2 linked regions of the Pueribacillus theae genome follow. The protein of the gene in region 1 interacts with the protein of each later gene in a pairwise test. Links are inferred from orthologs where the notes say so. Each region holds a gene or a part of one and is shown on either strand. Other genes may lie near its edges. The genes, in order: DCC39_RS05285 and topA.

Region 1 (2,871 bases):
TTTAAAAATGTAACGATTGGTTTTCTCTTTTCGCCTATGAGCCCGATCAGTTCAGCAGTTAGTTGGAGTATCAGCAACAGCAAGCTAATCATCAGCAGGGAACCCCAAAGTGTTGAAGCTGAAAAGACAAGTGCTGAAATTCCAAAGAAAATGCTGACGCCATAAATTATAAAAACAGTCGTTTTGTGGCTAAAGCCCATGTCGATTAACCGGTGGTGAAGATGCCGCCTGTCAGGACTTGAAATTTTTTGTTTGTTTAAAAGCCTGCGGATAATGGCAAAGAATGTATCGAAAATCGGAACAGCCAATATGATCACAGGGATGATTAAGCTAAATAGCGTAACGCTTTTGAAAAGGCCGAGTATGGAAATAATCGAAATGGAATATCCAAGAAATAACGCCCCTGTGTCTCCCATGAATATTTCCGCCGGATGAAAATTGAAAAATAAAAAACCGATGGTTGCCCCGAGAAAAATGATCGATAATCCGAGTGCGACGAATTGGCTGTCAATCACCGCCATAATGGAAAAGAACGTTAATGCAATCGTAGAAACCCCGGCTGAAAGGCCATCCAATCCATCGATTAAATTCATGGCATTTGTAATGCCGACAATCCATAAAATAGTAATGGCATAGCTAAAGACGCCGAATTCGACTTTTCCGTAAAACGGAATTGTAACAAAGTCAACGAGGAGCCCTGAAGAGACGACAATGCAAGCGGCGATAATTTGGCCAAGTAATTTTGCTTTCGGTGACAACGTGAATTTATCATCCAAGATCCCGACGATGGTGATAATGATTGCCCCAATAATAATTTTTGGCATGTAGGGTGAATAGGGTGCCGGTGTCAAATAAAGATAACCTGCTGCAACGCCTATGACAATCGCAAGTCCGCCGAGCCGAGGCTTTGAATTCATATGGATCTTTCGATTTTCTGGTTTATCTACAATATTATATCGAAGTGCAATTTTTTTAACGAAAGGTGTTGCAATAATTGTAACAAGAAGTGAAATGAAAAAAGCGATAAAATAATGGTATGTATCGAGCAATCGATCACCCCTTTTCAAGCAGCATATCACACTTATCATAACAGATTATTTAAAAATGAAAAGAATTATCGAATGTTTCCTATAAAAATTGTCGAATTTTTAACGGCTTCCTCTTAGTTTGCCTTTCGAGTTATAATTTATTTATTTCCTTTTCCAAATACTCGACATCCCCAGAGCCAATTTCTGCTTCTCCATTTGTTAAGTTTGTGATCCATTCAGCAAATGTTTCTTGATTTCCACTTTCCACATAGATGTCCATCTCCACATGTTCGAAATAGCGGATTTCTTTTTTTTCGTATGGTGAGTTGTGCAGTTCATTTTCAATTTTTCCAAGGTACGAGTAGTCAAAAGCCGTATGCATGATTTGCATAAGCACTCTTTTTACGACGCCGACAGTACGAATCACTTCTGAAGCGGCGGATCCGTATGCGCGAATAAGGCCTCCAGTTCCTAGTTTAATTCCACCGAAATAGCGGGTGACGACAACAACGGTATCTTTTAAGCCGCGTTTCTTTAGAACCTCTAATATGGGTATTCCTGCGGTACCGTTCGGTTCCCCGTCATCGTTTGCCTTTTGGATTTCATTGTTTTCACCGATCAGATAAGCGGAACAATTATGTGTTGCGTCATAATGTTTTTTCTTGATGGATTGAATGAAAGCCTGTGCCTCTTCTTCCGATTCGGCTCGGCCAATATATGCAATAAATCTTGACTTTTGTATGTAGATCTCGTGTGTCCCCGGTTGTTTTACGGTATAATAAGAAGATAGCATCAACAATCCCCCAAGCAATCGTTAAAAAATCTACTGCTATTATAACGCGGCAGTGACGAAATTCCTATTCATAGGCAATTTGTAATCGAAAAACAATCGGATTGTAAAGTTAAATAGGAAGGAAGATTCTAGTCCTTTTTGGTCAATATTTGTAAAGTGGGGGTGGAGGAATCGAAATGAATTCAAAAAAAATATCGAGTAAGCTACTTGACCAAATTTTGGATGAAACGATCTACAAAGTTTCAGAAAGCAAAAATGAAGTATTTGAGATCGGAGAACTTTCTCGTAAAGAGTTTGAACGTTTATTAAAAAAACTTGAGAATATCAAGATAGATGTGGCAAAAGTCATTGATGAACGAGATCTGCTTGAAGAAAAAACAAGGCTTGCGAGAAACCGCCTCGCCAAAGTTAGCCATAATTTCAATAAATACACGGAAGAGGATGTTAAGCAAGTCTATGAAACTGCGAATGATTTGCAAATTAAGTTGAACGTTTTAAGGGAAAGAGAGATTCAGCTGCGTGAGAGGCGTGATGAGCTTGAGCGCCGCCTTCTTCAAGTGAAAGAAACCATTTCAAAAGCAGAAAATTTGACAAGGCATATTTCTGTCGTTTTGAACTATTTAAGCGGTGATTTAAAAAGAATGGGCGAACTGATTGAAGATGCCAATCGAAGGCAAACACTCGGGCTGCGAATTATCGAAGCCCAGGAAGAAGAGAGAAGGCGCCTGTCACGAGAAATTCACGACGGCCCTGCGCAGATGCTTGCGAACATGCTGTTACGGTCGGAATTAATTGAAAAAAAGATTCAATATAAAGGAACTGATGCGGCCATTGCCGAATTTAGAGAATTACGCCAGCTTGTACGAAATTCACTTCAAGAAGTTAGAAGAATTATTTACGATCTTCGTCCAATGGCGCTAGACGACTTTGGGCTCATTCCAACGTTAAAAAAATATATAAATACTGTCAGTGAAAATTTCGGAACGGAGGTTACGATCCAAATTATTGGGCAAGAGAAGCGGTTGGCTTCCAATTTGGAAATTGCACTGT
Region 2 (16,705 bases), on another replicon or contig:
CATTTATCAATCGAAAAAATAGGTGTTTTGCATCATCGGAATAGTCGCTATGTTGAAGCGTTTGAATGATTGCGTTTAAGTTTGCTGGACTGTCCGGCGTTGAAAAACCAATTATTGATAAAAACGAATGGATTAGCGGTTCCATCATTGGCTCTTGGTCTTCAATTTGCATGATCTCTTCAGCTTCAGACTGCCATTCTGCTAGTTCAGGAAGCTTTTGCCTTAATGACTTTGATCCAAGCAACCCTTCCCACTCCTCTTCAGTAAAACCGATTAATGATTTTATCGCTTTTTTAAACTGATTTTGTTCACTATCGTTGCCAATCTGTAAATCATCAAAAAAAGATTTAGCTTTCTTCTCCATATTCATTTCTTTTTCAAGAAATAAGTGAAATGGCCGTTCACTGGTAAACGGTTGAGCAGCATCATTCATTGACCTGCTCTGCCCTTCAGGCCCTAGCTGCAGAAAGTATTCACCTATCCGATTCATTTCGTTCTCACCCCCTTTCAAGCAGGTGATGATTATTCTTCTGACATAAGTTGCTTCATAATATTGGAAGCTTTGTTCGGCTCCAGCTTTGCTAAAATTCTTCCACTCTCTTCTGGTTTAAACGTTTTGAACAACGTGATAACATCCTTATTTTCCATCTCGGAAATAATTAAAGCTGCGTCTTTTGGAGACATGGATAGAAGTAATTTCCCTGTGTCCTTTACACTCGTTTCATCACTTAACGTTTCTTCTTCCTCTGTTTGCAATTGTTTTTCAAGCTTTACAATGGTTTGCTTCGTTTCTACTAATTCGTTATCTTTGTCTTGTAGTTTTTGCTCTAACTTTTCAATTTCTTCTTCTTGCTGCCTAATTTTTTCCGTGAGGCGGGCTACCTCTTTTTCCAATGAAATGTCATTTTGATCCTTTTTCTCTTCATCAAAAAAAGTTGATACGATTGGAATATGGGAGCCGACAGTCTTAAACTGGTCAAAAATACTTTTTCCCATAAACGATAAAACAACACCGTATACAACAATTGCAAAAATCAATGGGATTAAAAAGACGAAAAAGAACCACTGAAGCTTGCTAAATCCCATGCCATTCACCTGGCTTTATTAAAGAAAGTTCATCCAATTGCTTACTTTCATCTTTTTTTAGTTGGTTTTTAAAATGGGCAAAATGTTTTTCCTTTAATCGGTTGTATTTTTTTACTTCAACTGATTTTTGGATAATCTTTTGGTGTTTGCCTTCCATTAAAAATTTAGCCCGATTTACGTTTAATTGTTCTTGGGTGATGCTTGTTTGTAATGTTTGCAAATGGTAGCTGTATTGCAGCAATGAATCTGCCATTACGCCAACTTGCATTTTTTGTTCATATTGTTTTTCTAAGTCTTCCTTTTTCTTTAATAGTTCGTATAAACGCCTTGCCGCTTTTTCAAATTGCTGCCTTGCATCGGCGTACTCGAGCTCAGAAAGATTTTTTTCCTTTTCTTTTATTGTCAGTACTTTATCAAGGCGAAAATGGAAAGCCATCTTCATTCTCCTTTGCAAAATTGCTTAATAAGCAATTGAATCGATTCTTCAATAGAGGCATGTTCATCAACTTCTTGTTTTAGAAAAGCAATCATTTTCTCTTTGGCTGCGATCGCTTCGTCTATTTTTTTGGATGTTCCGGTTTTATAAGCCCCGATATTAATTAAATCCTCTGCTTCACGGTAGGTAGAGAGCAAGTCCCTAAAGTGATGTGCAGCATAAAGATGATCGGAAGAAACGATATTTGGCATGACACGGCTGACACTCTCTAAAATATTAAGCGCTGGAAATTGCCCTTTATTTGCAAGCTGCCGATCAAGAATAAAATGGCCATCTAATATCCCTCTTACGGTATCAGCGATCGGCTCATTAAAATCATCACCGTCAACGAGGACAGTATAAATCGCAGTTATCGCGCCCAATTTATTCGTTCCGGAACGTTCAAGAAGTTTTGGAAGCAATGAAAAGACAGACGGGGTGTATCCCTTTGTTGTAGGAGGCTCCCCAATCGCTAAACCGATTTCCCGCTGCGCCATTGCAACCCTCGTGACGGAGTCCATCATTAACATGACACTCAAGCCTTGATCTCGAAAATATTCAGCAATCGCTGTCGCGGTCAATGCGCCTTTTATGCGCATTAATGCAGGTTGGTCAGAGGTTGCAGCGATCACAATCGACCGATTTAAGCCTTGTTCACCTAAGTCCTTCTCAACAAATTCCAGCACTTCACGGCCTCTCTCGCCAATAAGTGCAATCACGTTAACATCCGCATTGGAATTTCTTGCGATCATACCCAGCAATGTGCTTTTCCCGACCCCTGATCCGGCAAAAATCCCAATCCTTTGGCCTTTTCCTATCGTTAGCAAGCTATCGATGGCGCGCACTCCGATTTCGATCGGTTGTTGTACGCGGGGGCGAGATAATGGGTTTGGCGGCTCATTATCCGTTGGTACAGGAAACAATCCTCTCATCGGCTCACTTCCATCGAGAGGGTTCCCAATGCCATCCAGAACCGTTCCGATAAGTTCTAGCCCCGCTTTAATATGCAACGGTTTTCCGGTATCTTCAACTAATGTCCCCGGTGAAATATCCGTAACGTTCGTAAACGGCATTAACAAAACATATTCATCGCGAAATCCAACAACCTCCGCTTTCACGACTCTCTTCTTTCGCTTGCCAATGTGTAAAAAACAAACATTGCCAACTGATGTTTCAGGCCCTTTTGACTCAATCATCAATCCGACAACCCTTGTGACTTTCCCAAAACGTTTATACGGATCAACCTGTTCGATTGCATCAATCAATTTACTAAGCATTTTCTAATTCCTCTACGTATTCAATAAGCTGTCGTTTGATTTCTGAAAGCTGGCTGTCAATCGAAGCATTAATCGTTCCAAACGATGTTTCAATTAAGCATCCATTTTCATGTAATTCTTGATCAGGGTAAATGGACAGGTCTGTTGAATCGTTCAATACAGATAGCAGCTCTCTTTTTTGCCGAACCGTTCGTTCATATTTCGTTGGATGGACGATAATTCGGATGTTTTCATGTTCTTTTACTTCCTTTAATACGGTCTTAACTAAGCTTGTCCACTGTTCTGGTTGTTGTTTCAACGTTTCGCCAATTATTTTTTCTGTTATTTGAACGGCGATTTTGACGATTTCAGGTTCGGCTTCTTTTAATTTGTTCAAATAATCCTTTTTTGCTGCATCTACAAGCCGCTGGGCTTCCAAGACAGATTGGCGAATCGACTCTTCTCCGTCCATCCTGCCGTGATCATACCCTTCTTGGTAGCCTTGGAGTCTTGCTTCTTCAAGTGCTTCATTTATTTTATTTTGGAGCGCTTCTTCTTCTTTTTGTAATTGCTGCTTCTTTTTTTGAATCAATTTTTCTGTTTCATTCAGAAGTTTATCCGCTTCTTCTTTCGCTTCCGCAATCATTTCATTAGCTTTTTGCCCACGGAAATCTGTATTCAAATCTTCGTTATTTTCATTATGGCGTGTCTTTATCTGAACAGACCTTTTCAATGCAATCAATTTTGCGTTTTTATCTAAGTCTTCCGTTGTACATTTAATTAAGTTAACCAATGATGTCGTCACCTCCACCGCGTGCAATGACGATTTCTCCAGATTCCTCCAGTCTTCTAATAACAGCTACAATGCGCATTTGTGCTTCTTCTACATCCCTTAGCCGGACAGGGCCCATATATTCAAGCTCATCTTTGTATGTTTCAACCATACGCTGGGACATATTGCTGTAAATGATCTCTTTTACTTCTTCGCTAGCTGCTTTTAAAGACAGTAATAAATCCTCGTTTTCCACATCGCGAATGACGCGCTGAATGGCGCGGTTATCGAGCGTAACAATATCTTCGAATACGAACATTCGCTTCTTAATTTCTTCAGCCAATTCGGGATCTTGAATTTCCAACGCATCAAGAATCGTTTTCTCAGTTGCCCTGTCAACACTATTTAGCACCTCAACAACAGACTCGACTCCACCGGTCTGTGTGTAGTCCTGTGTAACAGTTGTAGACAGCTTCCGTTCAAGAATCTGTTCGACTTCGTTAATAATTTCAGGCGACGTCCGGTCCATCGTTGCCATTCTTTTCGCAATATCCGCTTGCATTTCTTGAGGCAAATCAGAAAGTATTTGCCCTGATACGCCTGGATCAAGATAGGAAAGGATAAGCGCTATTGTCTGCGGGTGTTCATGCTGGATAAAATTCAAAATTTGTGCCGGTTCCGCTTTCCGCGCAAAGTCGAAAGGACGGACTTGAAGCGTTTGGGTCAGCCGGTTGATAATATTCATGGCATCATTTTTGCCTAACGCTTTTTCAAGGACCATTTTCGCGTAAGCGATCCCCCCTTGGGAAATATAATCTTGCGCCAACGCAATTTGGTGGAACTGTTCCAGCACTTCCTCTTTTAATTGTGCATCCACCTTGCGGACGTTCGTAATTTCAAGTGTCATTTTCTCTATTTCTTCTTCGGTCAAATGTTTATACACTTGTGCCGAAACATCTGGTCCTAATGCAATAAGCAAAATAGCCGCTTTTTGTTTTCCGGTTAATTTTCTTGATTTAATAGCCATCTGCTCAACTCCTAATCTTCAGACAACCATGTTCTAAGAAGCTTCGCAAAATCTTCCGGCTTCTCTTTTGCCAGTTTCTCCAATTGTTTCAATCGTTTCCGTTCCCCTGTATTAAAATCTGTCTCAACTTCATCAATCTCTTCCTCCAGCAATGGAATAGCCTTTTCCTGCTCAATCTCTTGTTCTTCGATATCTTCTTCGTTTTTATTTTTACGGAATAATAAAAATGCAAGCACTCCGATAATAAGTAATAGAACAGCACCTACAATATACAACCAAACTGGTATTGTCCTCGTTTCTTCTGGCGTAAGATCAGGTTTTCCGTTGAATGGTTGGGCCGAGACAAAAATCTTGTCGGTAATATCCTCATCTTCCAGAGGCGTGTTTGTATTTTTCGAAATGGTCGTCTTTACGATCGTGCCTAAAATTTCCTCGATATTATTGATCGTTTGCGGGCTTAATGATTGAGGTTCGTTAGGCTCAGGCGGTTCAACCATGACTTGAATGCCTAAATCCTGTATTTTATAAGGACTTTCCACAATTTCTTTGCGAATCCGGTTAAATTCATTGTTTACGCGTTCTTCATCACGTTCATAATCTCCAGACTGGCCATTTGCCAAAGCGGGATACTCTGGAATGTCAGTCTCTCCCGTTCCTGCCACCCCTTCTGCTTGATTGGCATCGCCGGTAAAAGATTCTCTTATCCGTTCAACACTCACTTTAAGGCCTTCCATATTTTCGGGATCAACCGGCTCCACGAGGTTTTCTTCTCTGTTTTCTTGTGTGAAATCGATATCTGCCGTTACAGACGTAACGACTTTTCCTTGGCCAATCAAAGTAGTAAGCATTTGCTGCACTTGCCGCTGCAAATCACGTTCGATATCTTGCTTAATCTTTCTCTGCTGTTCATACAGCGTAAAGCCACTGCTATCCGCATCAGTATTCGAATCATAGTAGTTAAAATACTGGTCCATAATCGCGATATTTTCTTCAGGTAGGTTAGGGACACTTTTGGATACAAGGTTATAAAGGGCATTAATTTCTTTTTGGTTTAATTCTTTTGTTAAATGTAAGACGACGGATGCTGAAGATGTCTGTTCTTCTTGGGAAACCCAAATCGATTCGCCAGGAAGATTTATCATGACGCTGGCATCTTTCACCCCATCAATGTTTTTGATTAAATTTTCTAATTCTGTTTGCATTGCCCCACGTTCCAGAACATTAAATTCGCTATCCGTCATGCCAAAACCAGCATTTTCACTAAAAAATGAATAGTCGATTTTGCCGCTTTTTGGAATTCCTTCAGCTGCAAGTTCAACCTTTAAGCTATTTACTGATTTCTCAGGAACTGAAATGGTTGTTCCATTATTTGAAACGACAGAAGGTATACCGCGGCTGTCTAAACTTTCTTTTATTTGCCCGGCTTCTTCCGATGATAGATTAGAGTATAACGGCGCGTAATCAGGCCTCGAATTAAAAAAAATGATCGTAATCATTAAAGCTAAAACAACGATCGAACTCCCTATCGCTATTATTTTTTGCAATGGGGTTCGCTCTGACCAAAACCCGCGTATTCTTTCTATTAAGCGTATAACTTTTTCTTTCATTTTTTCCCCCGGCTGTGAACATGTTAAGGCAGACATCAAATGCCAAAGCTATACAAGTAGAGTTATAGAGAATGTTCAAAACCCCCATGTCTGATTAGACACCGCAATAAATGAAAATGGGGTTTTGAACACACGCTTATAGCGGCATCCTCATAATTTCTTGGTAAGCTTCAATTGCTTTGTTTCTAATTTCAAGTGCCACTTGCATCGAGACAGATGCTTTTTCCGCCGTAATCATCACGTCATGCAGATTTACCGCTTTGTTTTCGATTAGTTTCTTTGTTTCTTTGTCTGAAGCGGCTTGTGCATCATTCACTTTATTCATTGCATTTGAAAGCATTTGTGAAAATTGTTGCTGGACATCGAATGGCGTTTTTTTAACTTCTATGTTGGCAATTGGTTTTTGGTTGAAGATCAATGGTGTTATTCCGAACTTTTCCATTCTCTACACTCCTTATTTCCCAATCTCAAGCGCTTTTACCAACATCCCTTTTGAAGCATTAAGAGCAGTGATATTTGCTTCATACGAACGAGAAGCGCTCATGATATCGACCATTTCTTTTAATGGATCGACATTTGGAAGGCGCACATATCCGTTTTCGTCTGCATCGGGATGCTCTGGTTGGTACAATGTTTTAAATGGCGTTTGATCATCTACAATGCCGGCGGCCTTCACTCCGTTTCCTATTGTTGAGTTTTTATTATGTATAGCCTGGCGCAAAAAATGGGTAAATTGACTTTCATTCGTTTTTAACGCGACCATTTTTCGGCGATACGGCAGCCATTCCCCGTTGACAAACCTCCCTCTTGTAGTGTCCGCATTCGCGATGTTGGAAGAAGCAATATCCATGCGAAGCCGTTGTACTGTTAACCCAGACGCCGAAGTGTTCATGCTATGAAAAATAGACACTGCTATTTCCCTCCCTTAGCGACATTTTTCAACGAAGAAAATTTACCATTTATTCGTTCAATTAATGCATTGTAATAGATTTGATTTTCAGCGAGCAGCGACATTTCTCTATCAATGTCAACATTGTTGCCATTGTTGTTCATTATCGATTTGTTTTTTGTTGCAACAGTGTATCCGCTGTTTTGTTGGGTGGCAGCGAAATTAAAATGCCGATTATCCGTTCTTTTCGCCTGCAATCCAATTGCCTTTGACAGTTCATCTTTAAAAATAACTTCCTTTGCTTTGTAATGCGGCGTGTCGGCATTTGCGATGTTTTGGGATATTACGTTTTGGCGTACTGATGAAGCGTGGAGCCTTCGTTCCAATGCGGATAATGTCGAATCTGAAAATAGGTCCATCTCACTACAAGTCCTTTCTCGAAAAAAATATTACAAATTAATAACACAAACTCGGCCCATTAACCTATTAAAATTAAAAAAAAAGAAATTTCACATGATCAATGTCACAGTATGACTTATTATACATAAATTCCACATAAAAAAGACATAGGTATTTAAGTCTATTTTTCCAATTATGTCAGATTTTGTCAATTTTTTCACAAAAAAGACACTTTACGATGTAAAGTGTCTTTAAACATGATATGTTTTTATGTTTGTTTATTCGGAACGAAGTTTATCTAATTCAACTAAAAATTTATTGTTTAAAACTTTAATATATGTTCCTTTCATTCCAAGAGATCTCGATTCGATTACACCGGCACTTTCTAGTTTCCTGAGCGCATTTACAATAACAGAACGGGTGATACCGACTCTGTCCGCAATTTTACTTGCAACAAGCAAACCTTCTTTGCCGTCTAATTCTTCAAAAATATGTTCAATAGCTTCTAACTCACTGTAAGATAAAGAACTAATTGCCATTTGAACAACCGCTTTGTTCCGAGCTTCTTCTTCGATTTCTTCAGCTTTTTCGTGAAGGATTTCCATACCTACTACAGTCGCTCCGTATTCAGCAAGTACAAGCTCTTCCTCTGAAAACTCTTTTTCAAATCTTGATAAAATAAGTGTTCCCAATCTTTCTCCGCCCCCAACAATCGGAACAATTGTTGTCAAGCCGGATTTGAAAAGTTCCTTATTATCATCCGGAAAAGCTGTAAGCTCATGATTAATATCCAAATTCGCTGAGGTTACATTGATTGTAAAGAGCTTCTCCGTATACTCAGCCGGAAATTGTTTTTCATCTAAAATCTTTTGCATTTTTTCATTTTGGATTTCTTGGTTCACAGCAATTCCTAAAAGTTTCCCTCTCCGGCTAAGGACGTAAACATTTGCATCAATCACTTCCTTGAGTGTTTCTGCCATTTCTCTAAAGTTTACTGGACCTGCAACTTTTTGTAACATTGAATTAATTTTTCTTGACTTTTCTAAAAGACTCATCTTTTTCCTCCTAATTATAAAATAAATTGACTCAAATCTTTGTTTTTTACGATTGATGATAGTTTTTCTTCCACATACTCAGGTGTGATAACAATTTTCTCCAAGTTAATGTCCGGTGCTTCAAACGAAAGATCCTCAAGTAAACGTTCTAAAATCGTATGCAGCCTTCTGGCTCCAATATTATCCGTTTCTTGATTCACCTCAAAAGCTAAAGAAGCGATTCTTTGAATAGCTTCGTCAGAAAATTCAATTTCTATACCTTCAGTAGCCAATAATGCTGAATATTGTTTAATTAACGCATTATCTGGCTCAGTTAAAATTTGAACGAAATTCTCCACACTTAATTTTTCAAGCTCAACGCGGATCGGAAAACGGCCTTGCAATTCAGGAATAAGATCTGATGGTTTCGCGATATGAAACGCACCTGCGGAAATAAATAAAATATGATCAGTCTTTATCGGGCCATATTTTGTCATCACTGTTGAACCTTCGACAATTGGCAATATATCACGCTGAACCCCTTCTCTTGAAACGTCAGCAGACTGTTGGCTTTTTCCTGCAATTTTGTCAATTTCATCGATAAAGATAATCCCTGAGTTTTCCGCCCTTGAAACAGCTTCTTGGGAAACTTCATCCATGTCGATAAGCTTTGCAGCTTCATCCTGAATCAAAAGTTTCCTTGCTTCTGAAACCGGAAGTTTTCTCTTTTTTGTTTTTTTAGGGATAATTTGGCTAAAGAGGTCTTGCATATTGACTCCCATTTGCTCCATTCCGGCTCCCTGGAATAAATCCACCATTTGATTGGCCTGTTCAGTAACTTCTACTGTAATGATTCGATCTTCCAGTTCCCCAAGTGCCAACTGGTGGGCAATTTGTCTTTTGCGCTGATGGATGCTTTGCTCTTCTGAGCTGTCTTGCACATCTTCTTGGTTCGAACCATTTCCGCCAAAGAACATTTCTAGTGGATTTTTGTATTGTGATGATTGCTTCCTTTTCGAGGGCACAAGCAGGTCAACAATTCTTTTATCGGCATTTTCTCTCGCTTTGTCCTTCACTTGATTCATTTTTTCTTCTTTAATTAACCGGACGGAAATTTCAACTAAGTCTCTTACCATAGACTCAACGTCTCTTCCAACGTAGCCTACCTCGGTGAATTTCGTCGCTTCCACCTTTACGAATGGTGCATTAACAAGCTTGGCAAGCCTTCGGGCAATTTCCGTTTTTCCGACACCAGTCGGACCGATCATTAAAATATTTTTAGGCACAATTTCATCCTTCAACTGATCATCAAGCAAATTTCGCCTGTAACGATTCCTTAACGCAACAGCCACCGCTTTTTTCGCTTGTTTTTGTCCAACGATATACTGATCAAGCTTATCAACAATCTCTCTAGGTGTTAAGTGGGCATTCATTCGAAACCCTCCATTCAAATTAAGAAGTTGTTACATGCTCCCTTTGAAAAGAAACATTTAAAGTTCCTCAATAATGATTTGATCATTTGTATAGACACAAATTTCGCCGGCGATTTTAAGTGCGGCTTCGGCAATTTCTTTCGCGGAGAGCCCGCTGGCATGTTCTTTTAACGCTTTTCCTGCAGCAAGCGCATAATTGCCTCCAGAACCAATCGCAAGGATACCGTCGTCGGGCTCAATCACTTCCCCTGTGCCAGAAATAAGCAGCATATTCGATTCATTCATTACAATCAGCATGGCTTCTAGTTTTCTAAGTACCTTATCACTACGCCATTCCTTCGCTAGTTCGACTGCTGAACGCAGTAAATTCCCGTTATATTCTTCCAGCTTGCCTTCAAATTTTTCAAAGAGTGTGAATGCGTCGGCAACAGAGCCCGCAAATCCGGCGATTACTTTTCCGTTATGAAGCCTGCGTACTTTTTTTGCCGTATGTTTCATGACGACAGCATTTCCAAATGTAACCTGGCCATCGCCTGACATTGCCGACGAACCATTATGCTGTATAGCAAAAATTGTCGTTGCATGAAAAGACTCGTTCAACATTATCCCTCCATTCAAAAGAGAATTTCCTTGCCAATATTAGAGTTATGCGCGGGGATGATGATTCAAATACGTGTTTCTTAAACTTTCTTTCGTTACATGTGTATAAATCTGTGTAGTGGATAATTGGGCATGGCCCAATAATTCCTGTACAGAACGGAGATCGGCGCCTTGATTAAGCATATGTGTTGCGAACGTATGCCGAATTGCATGAGGGCTAATATTTTTATGCAAGCTCGCCTGCTCGACAATTTTGTTCAAGATTGTCCGCACACTTCTGTCCGAAAGCCTCGTTCCTCTATAGTTAAGAAACAAAGCATCTGTTTCTTCTGAACTTTTACCGGCTAGCTTTTTTCTGCCATCTTGAATGTATCTTTCCAATGCATCCATTGCATACGAGCCAATTGGGACATATCGTTCCTTACGGCCTTTTCCGTACACAAGCAACATACCCAGCGAAAAATCAATGTCTGTTTGATTTAATGAACAGCATTCACTAACCCTTATCCCAGTTGCATAAAGCAGTTCCAATATCGCTTGATTCCGTTGACCAAGAGGTGTTGTGATATCTAAAACGCCAAACAAAGCGGCTACCTCTTCTTCGTATAAAAAATTCGGTAGCCGGTGCTCTTTTTTCGGTAAGGAAGCCGCTTGAAATGGATTGTGGCTTACAATTTCTTCCCTTAGTAAAAAACGATAAAAACTTCGTAATGAAGAAATCATTCTTGCAACCGTATTTCGTGCAAGACCTCTATCGTGCAATTCCGTTAAAAACAATCGTACATCAGCGTAATTTACAGACGAAAAGTCTTCAATTCCTTCTTTTTCTAAAAAAAGAGTGAATTTAGCAAGATCTCGTTTGTAATTCGCAATTGTATACATTGAATAATTTTTTTCTAATTCAAGATACGACAAAAACGACTGCAAGCTACCTGTTTGCATACATTCACCTCAAAAAGCTATTAAATCGTAACATATAACTATGCTGAATACAAGGGACTGTCACAATTTAGACACAAAATTCTGAATTGTTTTCAATGCTCGTTCAGCGATTTTTTTATTTCTTTCCTGCTTATTTTTCACTTGACCTAATGGGGTAAATAATCCAAAGTTAATATTCATCGGTTGGAAATTGTTCGGATTTGCCGACGTAATATAATGGGCCAAACTTCCAAGCGCTGTTTCTTCAGGAAAAACGAGCGGTTTTTCACCTTTTGCTAATTTTGCAGCATTGATGCCTGCGATCAAGCCAGATGCCGCTGACTCCACATAACCTTCTACCCCCGTCATTTGCCCGGCAAAAAACAAGTCTTCGCGCTGAATGTATTGATAAGTCGATTTTAACAATTTTGGCGAATTAATAAAAGTATTCCGATGCATGACGCCATAACGGACAATTTCAGCGTTTTCCAATCCTGGAATCATCTGAATCACTTCTTTTTGCGGGCCCCATTTCAAATGTGTCTGAAACCCGACAATATTATAAAGCGTTGCCGAACTATTGTCCTGCCTTAACTGAACGACAGCGAAAGGCCGCTTATTCGTTTTCGGATCTTCAAGGCCGACAGGTTTCATCGGGCCAAATAGGAGTGTTTTTTTACCTCTCTTCGCAAGGACTTCGATTGGCATACAGCTTTCAAAAAATATTTCTTTCTCAAACTCACGCAAAGGAACCGTTTCACTTGAAACAAGGACATCATAAAAATGGTTAAATTCTTCTTCTGTCATCGGGCAATTCACATAAGCGGCCTCACCTTTATCATAGCGCGATTTTAAATATACCTTTTTAAAGTCAATGCTGTCCGCTTCGATAATCGGTGCTGCTGCATCATAGAAGTACAAGTATTCCTCTCCGGTTAAACGTTTAAGTTGCTGCGACAGCGTTTGAGATGTCAACGGCCCGGTAGCTATGATTGTTGGGCTATCAGGAATACTCGTAACTTCTTCATGAGAAACCGTGACGTTTTCATGATTTTTCACTTTTTCCGTTACCAAAGCAGCGAACTCGTGGCGATCAACTGCAAGTGCCCCTCCTGCCGGAACCGAGCACTTGTCAGCGGAAGAAACGATAACTGAATCGAGCTTACGCATTTCTTCCTTAAGGACACCGACAGCATTCGTTAAACTATTCGCCCGCAATGAATTGCTGCAGACAAGTTCAGCAAATTGATCCGTATGATGTGCGGGCGTTTGTTTTTGTGGACGCATCTCGTATAAGTTCACTTTTATGCCGCGCTTTGCGAGCTGCCAAGCAGCTTCGCTTCCAGCAAGACCAGCGCCGATAACATTTACTTCAGCTATTGTCATGACGAGACAACTCCTTTTCTACCCCTCTTCTGCATAATCACATGATGAACATACGACTTGTGTTTTCTTTTTTGTCTTTTTTTCAACAAGCATGCCGTTGCATTTCGGGCATTTTCGATTAATTGGTTTGTCCCATGAAAGAAATTCGCATTCAGGGTACCTGTCACACCCGTAAAAAATCCGGCCCTTTTTACTTTTTCTCTCAACGATATTGCCTTTTTGACAGCTTGGGCATTTTACGCCGATATCTTTTAAGATTGGCTTTGTATTTCTGCACTCGGGAAAATTGGAACAAGCCATAAATTTACCGAAACGGCCGATTTTGATCACCATTTCATGGCCGCATTTCTCACAATTTTCTCCGGCGGGTTCATCTTTTATTTCTACTTCCTTCATTTGTTCTTCGGCTTTTTTCAAGCTTTTTTCGAAGCCCTCATAAAAGTCATCGATGATTTTTATCCAATTCTGCTTCCCTTCTTCAATGGCGTCTAGATCGTTTTCCATTTTCGCCGTAAAATCAACATCTACGATTTCGCTGAAAAATTCTGTAATGAGCTCAAGCACAATTGTTCCGAGTTCCGTTGGGACAAATTTGCGTTCTTCAAGCTTCACGTAGCCACGTTTTTGGATGGTATCAAGGGTTGGCGCATACGTTGATGGGCGCCCAATGCCTAATTCTTCCATCGTTTTTACAAGGCGTGCTTCCGTATAGCGCGGCGGCGGCTGGGTAAAGTGTTGGCTTGGTTCGATGCTTTCGGCCTTTACTTCACTATTTTCTTTTAAATCAGGAAGAAGTGCATTTTCTTCCGCTTTGTTATCGTCTGTCCCTTCAACATAAACTTTCATAAACCCCGGAAATTTAATCGCTGAACCAGTTGCACGAAAGACAACACCATTATTGTTTAAATCAACGCTCATCGTATCCATGACAGCAGGGGCCATTTGGCTTGCAACAAGGCGTTCCCAAATCAGTTTATAAAGGCGGTAATGGTCTCTGCTTAAATACTTTTTCATCTCTTTCGGTTCTCTGAAAGAAGATGTTGGACGGATCGCTTCATGGGCGTCCTGTGTATTTTTTGTTTGCTTCGCCGTTCTTTTTTTGTTTGGCAAATAATTTTTGCCGAAGTTTTGTTCAATATATTTTTGTGTCTCTTCTACTGCTGTATCAGATATTCTTGTTGAATCTGTACGCATATACGTGATTAAACCAATGGTTTCTTTGCCTATTTCAATTCCTTCATATAATTGCTGTGCAATCATCATCGTTTTTCTCGCACGAAAATTCAACTTTCTCGCAGCTTCCTGCTGCAAGGATGATGTTGTGAAAGGCAAGGCCGGGTTTCGCCTTCTCTCTTTCTTTTGGACAGATGCAACGGTAAATGTATCACCTTTTATTTGTCCGAGAATTTGATTTACTTCTTGTTCGTTTTTCAATTCCATCTTTTTGTTGTCTTTTCCATAAAAGAAAGCCTCAAACGTCTCTCCTTTTTCGTTGAAGAGCGACTTAATTTTCCAATATTCTTCCGGTTTGAATTGCTGAATTTCTTGTTCACGCTCAACAATTAAACGCAGTGCAACAGATTGAACTCTTCCTGCACTTAGTCCCTTTTTAACTTTCTTCCATAGAATAGGGCTTATTTTATAGCCTACCAGCCTGTCAAGTATTCTCCGCGCTTGCTGTGCATCAACAAGATGCATATTAATTGGGCGCGGATGTTTAAACGCGTCTTTAATGGCGTCCTTTGTAATTTCGTTGAATACGACCCGGCAATCCGAATCTTGATCAATGTTTAAGCTGTGGGCTAAATGCCATGCAATGGCTTCGCCTTCACGGTCAGGGTCAGCTGCAAGATAAACTTTTTTAACTTTCTTTGCAGCATCCTTTAATTCTTTTAAAATCGGGCCTTTCCCACGAATTGTAATGTATTTAGGTTGAAAGTGTTGTTCGACATCAACACCGATTTGACTTCTTGGCAAATCACGTACATGTCCCATTGATGCTTTGACTTCATATTTTTTTCCTAAATATTTTTTTATCGTTTTCGCTTTTGCGGGAGACTCAACGATTACTAAGTAATCTTCCATGCTAAAGCTTCTCCCCCCTCACAGGAATTTTAAAATCTTCCCTATTATTAAATACTCGTTCATCTTTTGTCAAATAGTCCGTACTAATTTTTTTCAATAAAGAGCTCATTTTCAATATCTTGTGAACATAATACCATTTTTGCTCCTTGTTGAATTAAGTTGTTCGTTCCCTTACTATTTGGGTTTAATACGGAACCTGGAATCGCAAATACTTCCCTTCCTTGTTCAAGCGCTTGATCCGCTGTAATGAGTGATCCGCTTTTTTCTTTCGCCTCTACGACAAGCGTTCCTCTTGTAAGGCCGCTGATGATTCGATTGCGGAGTGGGAACTGCCATTTAGCCGGAGGTTGCAACGGCAAAAATTCTGATAGCAACAACCCGTTATTCGCTATCGTTTCCGCAAGCTTTTTATGTTCTTTTGGATAAATGGATTGAAGGCCTGAACCTAAAACTGCAATCGTGCTTCCGTTTTCATTCAATGCAAGCTGGTGGCTAAGTGCGTCAATGCCATACGCAAGGCCACTAACGATGCACCAATCATTTCTAATTAAAGGGTACAGGATTTGTTTCATAATAGGGAGGGCTTGTTTTGTAGGATATCTTGTCCCGACAACTGCGAGAGATTTTTCTTTGTGAAGCAAGGAGAGATCGCCTTTGTAAAATAGAATCCAAGGGGGGTCAAAAATATGTCTGAGCTGGTGAGGATATTCTTTGTCAAGGCGGGTAATAAATTGAAAGGAGCCGTGTTCAGTGCGGAATAGTTCATCAATTGATTTGTTAAGATCTTGATGGAAAACGTCAGCTTGCTTTTCGTTCATTTGATAATAAAATTTAAGATCATTTTTCGACATATTGTAAACTTCTTTAAATGTTGGATCATGGGCAAACATTTTGTCGATTGTTTTTAGCCCCATTCCCCTACAGCTGTATATATGCAACAAGCGCATTTTTCTTTCAGTAAACAGATGCAAATCGCTTCATCCCCTCATTTCATCATTCTTCGCTTTTTCTAGATTTAACAAAACGCTGACGCGTCATTGTTCGGAGGCCAATTTGTGAAAGAGCATATTTCTTTTAAAAAAATAGCCCCTGTGAAGGAGCTATTCTAGTTGCCGCCGCAATTAAGCTTTATGGGTAATGCATTTCTCTAGAAGATTATTTTCTTTCAGTACTGAGATTAATGTTTCACCCATGACAGCAGGTGTTTCTGCCACTTTAATGCCGCATTCATTCATTTTACTGATTTTTTCAGCTGCCGTTCCTTTTCCTCCGGAAATAATCGCGCCAGCATGTCCCATACGCTTTCCTGGAGGGGCTGTTTGGCCGCCAATAAATCCGACGACTGGCTTTGTCATATTCGCCTTAACCCACTCCGCAGCTTCTTCTTCAGCCGTTCCTCCGATTTCACCAATCATAATCACAGCGTATGTATCTTCATCTTCGTTAAACGCCTTTAACACATCGATGAAATCCGTTCCATTTACTGGATCGCCACCAATGCCGACAGCCGTTGATTGTCCGATTCCGGCTTCAGATAATTGATGGACTGCTTCGTACGTTAATGTTCCGGAACGCGAAACAACACCTACATGGCCTTTTTTGTGAATATAGCCTGGCATAATACCGATTTTGCACTCTTCAGGTGTAATGACACCAGGGCAGTTTGGCCCGACTAAACGTGTTTTTCTGCCTTGCAAGTAACGTTTTACTTTTACCATATCAAGAACAGGGATAT

Evidence for each region.
Region 2: the proteins of DCC39_RS05285 (region 1) and topA interact in binary tests that used the Escherichia coli proteins (3 or more experiments, as listed by UniProt). The link is inferred for Pueribacillus theae from one-to-one orthologs.

The regions. Positions count from the first base shown.
Region 1 is NZ_QCZG01000007.1:89,536-92,406, reverse strand. It holds DCC39_RS05285 (YigZ family protein), read right to left. Parts: upstream 1,822-2,871; coding sequence 1,180-1,821; downstream 1-1,179. Other genes in the region: DCC39_RS05280 (sensor histidine kinase), read left to right, coding at 1,998-2,871; DCC39_RS05290 (glycosyltransferase family 4 protein), read right to left, coding at 1-1,049.
Region 2 is NZ_QCZG01000001.1:183,558-200,262, reverse strand. The notes cover bases 12,438-15,432. They hold topA (type I DNA topoisomerase), read right to left. Parts: upstream 14,971-15,432; coding sequence 12,904-14,970; downstream 12,438-12,903. Other genes in these bases: dprA (DNA-processing protein DprA), read right to left, coding at 15,054-15,432; trmFO (FADH(2)-oxidizing methylenetetrahydrofolate--tRNA-(uracil(54)-C(5))-methyltransferase TrmFO), read right to left, coding at 12,438-12,885. In the rest of the region: DCC39_RS01040 (flagellar hook-length control protein FliK), read right to left, coding at 1-490; DCC39_RS01035 (MotE family protein), read right to left, coding at 523-1,086; flagellar export protein FliJ, read right to left, coding at 1,076-1,522; flagellar protein export ATPase FliI, read right to left, coding at 1,525-2,838; flagellar assembly protein FliH, read right to left, coding at 2,831-3,610; flagellar motor switch protein FliG, read right to left, coding at 3,603-4,616; flagellar basal-body MS-ring/collar protein FliF, read right to left, coding at 4,628-6,223; flagellar hook-basal body complex protein FliE, read right to left, coding at 6,360-6,665; flagellar basal body rod protein FlgC, read right to left, coding at 6,678-7,133; flagellar basal body rod protein FlgB, read right to left, coding at 7,136-7,531; GTP-sensing pleiotropic transcriptional regulator CodY, read right to left, coding at 7,790-8,566; hslU (HslU--HslV peptidase ATPase subunit), read right to left, coding at 8,581-9,978; ATP-dependent protease subunit HslV, read right to left, coding at 10,036-10,581; tyrosine recombinase XerC, read right to left, coding at 10,624-11,520; more of trmFO, read right to left, coding at 11,581-12,437; more of dprA, read right to left, coding at 15,433-15,884; sucD (succinate--CoA ligase subunit alpha), read right to left, coding at 16,092-16,705. UniProt on the Escherichia coli protein: Releases the supercoiling and torsional tension of DNA, which is introduced during the DNA replication and transcription, by transiently cleaving and rejoining one strand of the DNA duplex.